2 regions of the Clostridium sp. CTA-17 genome follow, and region 1 is predicted to be linked to the other one. Evidence: riboswitches for the same ligand, from Rfam matches in the RefSeq annotation. Region 1 holds a riboswitch; the other holds the start of a gene.
What was found. Region 1 has a riboswitch for FMN ahead of ribD (bifunctional diaminohydroxyphosphoribosylaminopyrimidine deaminase/5-amino-6-(5-phosphoribosylamino)uracil reductase RibD). Riboswitches for the same ligand answer to the same signal wherever they lie in the genome.

Region 1 (3,194 bases):
ATATTTTTCAGGAGATAAAAATCCCCAACACCACCTTTCAAGAATTTTTAAAATTATTAGATATTGTTTTTTGGTAACTGATATATCTACTTTGTAAAATCAAACTTGATCTAAAACAATATATTAAAATAAATATTAAATTTTAAAATACAATTTAAATAAACCCATTAATAGTTAAAAACTCTTCTGTTAAAACAGACTTTTTCTTTCTATTGTCTTTATTAAATCCTAAAAGCTTTTCAACATACTTACCAATAGAGTCACATTCTATATTTACTAAATCACCAATTTTTCTTTTAGTTAATGTTGTCTCTTCCTGGCTATGAGGAATTACTGAAACTTTAAAACTTTCCCCTTTAACCTCTGCAATAGTTAAACTTATTCCATCAATAGCTATAGAGCCTTTATAAACTATATATTTGCTTAACTCATATGAAACTTTAATTTCTACCCATATTGCTTCCCCCTCATCTTTAAAAGAAATTATTTCTCCAGTGGAATCAATATGGCCAGTTACTATATGTCCATTAAATCTGCCATTAATACTCATGGCTCTTTCTAAGTTCACATTACTTGATTTTTTTAAATTTCCAAGATTACTTTTTCTTAAGGTTTCTCCCATAACATATGCAGTAAAATAATCTTTTCCCTTAGTTGTTATAGTTAAGCAAACTCCATTTGTTGATATACTATCACCTATCTTTGTGTCCTCTAAGACCTTATTAGCTCTTATTTTCAGTAAAGATGATTTTTCATTTTTATCTATGCTTATAACTTCTCCTATTTCTTCTACAATACCAGTAAACATATTATTCACTTCCTTTTTCTATTAACTAAGGCTACATTCAATTAAAATATCATTATGAAAGGTCTTCAAATTTACTTCAGGAAATTCAAAGGCATCTAAAACATTTCTTATTCCTTCCCCTTCAACGGGAGTAATAGCATTTTTTCCTCCAAAAACTTTTGGTGAAACAAAGGCATATATCTTATTTACTTTTTTATTTTCTAAAAAAGTAAAATTTAAAATTCCTCCTCCTTCAATAAGAACTGAATCAATATTTTTTTCTTTTAAACACTCTAAAACCTGATTAATATTAATTTTTCCTTCATCTAAATTTACTTCTATTACCTCTATACCTTTATCTTTTAATTTTTCATTTTTTATCTTATCCTTTTTATTTGTTGTAAAAATTAAGGTTTTTGACTCACTTTGATTTTTTAATATTTCTGAATCTAAAGGAATTCTTAATTTACTATCAAGTACTATCCTAAAATGCTTTCTTTCTAACTCTTTATTTTTATTAAGCCTACATCTTAAATCTGGATTATCCTTTAAAACAGTGTTTATTCCAACCATTATTGAACTATATTTATTTCTTAAGGAATGAACAAACTCTCTTGACTTTTTATTAGTTATCCATTTTGATTTAAAATCCTTAGTTGCTATTTTTCCATCTAAGGTCATTGCCCATTTAAGTGCAATAAAAGGTCTGTTCTCCTTAATATAAAAATTAAATATCTCATTTAATCTAATACATTCCTTTTCTAAAACTCCTACCTTAACTTCTATTCCTGACTCTCTTAAAATTTTAATACTCTTTCCTGATACCAAAGGATTTGGGTCTAAGGTTCCAACTACTACTCTCTTAAATTTATTTTTAATTATGGCTTCTACACATGGAGGAGTTTTACCATAGTGACAACAAGGTTCTAATGTAACATATATTGTTGCTCCCTCAGTAGATTTAATAGAACTATTAATAGCATTAATTTCAGCATGATTTCCTCCAAAAAACTCATGATATCCTTGTCCTATTATTTCTCCACCCTTAACAATAACAGCTCCTACCAAAGGGTTTGGATTTACATATCCCTCTCCTTTTCTAGCTAATTCCAAAGCTTTTTTCATAAAAAATTCATCCAAGTTATCCTCTCCTTCCAAATTCTTCTTTAGAAGTACCTAATAAAAAATAAAAGCCCTGAGTAAATTTAAACTCAGGGCTTTTATTAGTTATCCAAGTAATTGAAGTTATTTAAATAGAATCTTAAAATTTTAATTAATATATCTAAGAATATTAGTCTTAATAAAATTTTAAACTGATTTAAATAAATCCTTTAAATATATTTCTAAAAATAAAAATTTTAACCAATTCAAAATAATTGATACAGATATAAATAGTATAAAAAGTAAAGCTCTGAACAAAAAAATGTTCAGAGCTAAAGATTCTAAAGCACAACACTCCATTTAATATGCATATAAAACATAATAAAAAGATAACTTATTAGATATTCTTCTTTCATCCAGACTTTACTGTCGGCCTCGGAGTTTCACCGAATCATGCTAAACTAGCTCGCGGGCTTTACCGCCGGTAGGGAATTTCACCCTGCCCTGAAGAATTTTATTAAATTATATCTATAAATTACCATTTAAACTTTTTCATGTCAATTCAGTATTAAGTTTATAAAATCTAATTCTCACTATATAATCATCACATATTCTTTATTTCCTCAATAATGCTACTTTTTATATTATCCATTGGAAAAAGTTTGCCTGGACATAAAGTATCCACAACTTCCCTGTGTGGAAGTATATCTTTTATTGGATATTTTAAGCTTAAATAAGTTCCTAATCTAACAAGTGAATTTTTTTGTGCTTCATTTAAACCCTCTTTTTCAAAGTTTCCTTCAATGCATATTCCTAAGGTATTATAATTTGCATTTTTCGCATGGGCTCCTATTACATTTTCATCTCTACCTTTATAAATTGTCCCATCCTCTCTTATATAAAAATGATAGCCTATTCCACTCCATCCATTATCTAAATGAAACTTATGAATATCTTCTGGAGTTTCTGGTGAATCCGTTGCTGAATGATGAATAATTAATCTTTTAGGTGAATTCCCCTTTTTAAGCCCACTTCCCCATTTATAATCAACTTCCTTTATATCTAATTCCTGTCTCATTTTTTCTAACTCTCTACTTGAAATATTCTTTTTATAAGCATCTCTATAACTCTCATCTTTATTAATTTTAGAAAAAACAAAGAAAATACTCCCACAAATAATCAATATAATACTAATTAAAAATATAAGTCTTCTTCTAAAAATCTTTTTTCTTCTCTTTGATAAATTAATATTCTTAATTTTAGTATGCTCCAACTCTGCTCTTCCCCCTTTTATTTTTTAATATAG
Region 2 (3,194 bases), on a different contig from region 1:
AATATGAAGAAAGAATGAGATTAAAATAATGAATTCATATAAAATAGAACTTATGAATTCTTCCCATGTTAAGGACGTTTTTGAAGTAAGTAAACTTAGTCTTGCAGAATCTTGGAATATAGATTCTATAGAAAAAGAACTTTCTAATAAACTAGCAAAATATCTTGTTGCTTTACATGGAGACAAGGTTATTGGCTTTGTTGGAATGTGGATTGTTTTTCATGAGGGAGATATAACTAACGTAGCAGTACATCCTGAATATAGAAAACAAGGAGTTGGAAATCTTTTAATAGATAATCTAATTACTTTATGTAAAGAAAATAATATAAATTCCCTTACATTAGAAGTTAGAGAGTCTAATATTCCTGCTCAATCCCTTTATAAAAAACATGGATTTAAAGAAGAAGGGATAAGAAAAAACTTCTACAATAATCCAAAAGAAAATGCCATAATAATGTGGAGACATGATATTTAGCATATATTTTTTATTAGTATTTATTTTTATATTAGAGCTTTATTAAAATACAATAAAAAAGCTTACAAATATTATGAAGAGAATATCTAGATAAGCTTTAGAGTTTAAATTATTACGCAGAAGATATTACGTTAAAAAACTGAGACTGTTCGAAGCGAAGCAAGTTTCGAAGTTTTAGTAATATCTTCGGAGTAATAATTATAAATTCTTAGCGAAATCTAGTAATTCTCAGAATATATTTGTAAGTTTTATAAAAGTTATTTTAATACATATCCTTTAATAGGGACTATATCATTTTGATATAGTCCCTTTCTATTATCCTAAATTTTCTTTCATTTGTTTTGGTTTATCTAGCATAGGTTCAACCTTAAATATTGATACAGAAACCTTTTTATATAAAGCATATGTTATTCCACAAACCAATATAGATTTTATTCCGTTAAATGGAATTAATCCAACTGTTACATATTGCATTAACTCTGTTTTTGACATAGCCATACCGTATGCTGGAAGCAATAAATAAACATTAGCTAATATTCCTACCACTTCTATACATAAAACTCCTAGTACCATTCCTAAAATAGCAGTTTTCTTAGTTTTATTTTTATTATAAACTAAAGCTGCTGGCCATACTAAAGCCACTCCAACTAAAAAGTTAGCAAGCTCACCTACAAATCCTGTTCCAGTTCCCTTTACTATTAATATTAATAAATTTTTCATAAGTTCTATTATTACCCCTGCTAATGGACCAAAAGCAAAGGCTCCCATAAGTACAGGCACATCGCTTAAATCAATCTTAAGCCATGGGAATATAGGTATTACTGGAAAGTCAATATACATAAGTATTACTGCAATTGCAGATAAAAGTGATAATTTAATGAATCTGTTTGTGTTTAAGGTTTTTGTTTTCATTTTGTCCCCTCCCAAAAGTTACTTCCTCTGGGGCTATTAAGTCTTTAATGATTTTTTTCAAATAAAAAAGCCCTGATACATATACTTATATCAGGGCATATAAATTCAGAATTTAAATCATTAAACACTCATCTTCTTTCATCCAGACTATACTGTCGGCCTCGGAATTTCACCGAATCATGCTAAAAACTAGCTCGCGGGCTTTACCGCCGGTGGGGACTTACACCCCGCCCTGAAGACTTTTTTATTTTATTTGTTATAATTTTAACTCTTTTTTATATAAATTTCAATATATTAAATATTTTTATCTACTAAAATTTTCACTTATTTTAATTAATTTTCTAACTTAACCTTCTTTTTTCATTGATAATGAAATTCTCTTTCTTTTTAAATCAACATCTAATATTCTAACTTCTACTACATCTCCAACCTTAACTATATCAAGTGGATGTTTAACAAATCTATCTGCCATTTGGCTCTTATGAACTAATCCATCTTGGTGAACTCCAATATCTACAAAAGCACCAAAATCAGATACATTTCTAACTGTCCCCATTAAAATCATACCTGGTTTTAAATCTTTCATTTCTATTACGCCAGACTTAAATATTGGTTTAGGTAATTCCTCTCTTGGATCTCTTCCAGGCTTTTTAATTTCCTTTATAATATCATTAAGTGTTGGTTCTCCAACTTCTAATTCTTTTGCTAAGTTAGAAATTCCTTTTGCTTTTACTCTCTCATCTATATCTACTAATTTGCTATTTTTTAAATCTTCTTCTGTATATCCTAAAGTTTTTATAAGTTCCTTAGCTACCCCATATGACTCTGGATGAACTGAAGTATTATCTAAAGCTTCTTTGCTTTCCATAACTCTTAAGAATCCTGCACATTGTTCATAAGCTTTTTGTCCTAATCTTTTAACTTTTAAAAGCTCTTTTCTACTTTTAAACTTACCATTTTCTTCTCTATAATCAACAATATTTTTAGCTATTGAAGCATTTATACCTGAAATATAACTTAATAGTGATGGAGTTGCTATATTTAAATCTACTCCTACATTATTAACACAATCCTCAACTATCCCTGCTAAGGATTCATCAAGTTTTTTCTGAGTTACATCATGTTGATATTGTCCTACTCCTATAGCCTTAGGATCTATTTTAACAAGCTCAGCTAATGGATCTTGAAGTCTTCTTCCTATAGAAATTGCTCCTCTTACAGTTACATCTAAGTCTGGATATTCCTTATTTGCAAGTTCTGATGCTGAATAAACAGAAGCTCCTGCCTCAGAAACTATAACATAGAATAACTCTTTTCCTGTTTCATCTTTTATTTCCTTAAGCATCTTTGCAATTACTTCTTCTGATTCTCTTGAAGCTGTTCCATTTCCTAAAGAAATAACTTGAACTCCATGTTTTTTAATAAGTTTTTTAAGTGTACTTATTGTTTCATCAATTCTATTTTGAGGAGCTGTTGGATAAACAGTTGTATTCTCAACAAATTTTCCTGTTTCATCTAAGATTGCAACCTTACATCCAGTTCTAAAGCCAGGGTCAAAGCCCATTACAACTTTCCCCTTAATAGGTGCTTGCATTAAGAGAGCTTTTAAATTAGCCTTAAATATATCAATAGCGCCCTCTTCCCCCTTAGAGGTTAATTCACTTCTTATTTCCCTTTCTATTGAAGGATATATAAGTCTTTTAAAGGAATCCTTTATGCTTTCTTCTAAATACTTATCAGTAATTTTATTTCCCTTTAAAACTTTTTTATTTAAATAATCTATAATTTTATCATCATTACAAGTTAC

Region 2: linked by a shared signal. The riboswitch ahead of ACYUCG_RS09245 (ECF transporter S component) and the one ahead of ribD (bifunctional diaminohydroxyphosphoribosylaminopyrimidine deaminase/5-amino-6-(5-phosphoribosylamino)uracil reductase RibD) in region 1 are both predicted to bind FMN.

What each region holds. Positions count from the first base shown of each region.
Region 1 covers NZ_BAAABF010000005.1:166,136-169,329, reverse strand. Annotated here, with positions in the region: gene ACYUCG_RS10380 (bifunctional 3,4-dihydroxy-2-butanone-4-phosphate synthase/GTP cyclohydrolase II) at 1-2, opposite strand, end outside; gene ACYUCG_RS10375 (riboflavin synthase) at 155-808, opposite strand; gene ribD (bifunctional diaminohydroxyphosphoribosylaminopyrimidine deaminase/5-amino-6-(5-phosphoribosylamino)uracil reductase RibD) at 830-1,927, opposite strand; FMN riboswitch at 2,289-2,404, opposite strand; gene ACYUCG_RS10365 (peptidoglycan recognition protein family protein) at 2,493-3,161, opposite strand.
Region 2 covers NZ_BAAABF010000004.1:242,987-246,180, forward strand. Annotated here, with positions in the region: gene tsaB (tRNA (adenosine(37)-N6)-threonylcarbamoyltransferase complex dimerization subunit type 1 TsaB) at 1-29, shown strand, start outside; gene rimI (ribosomal protein S18-alanine N-acetyltransferase) at 29-475, shown strand; gene ACYUCG_RS09245 (ECF transporter S component) at 791-1,387, opposite strand; FMN riboswitch at 1,514-1,631, opposite strand; gene tex (RNA-binding transcriptional accessory protein Tex) at 1,734-3,194, opposite strand, start outside.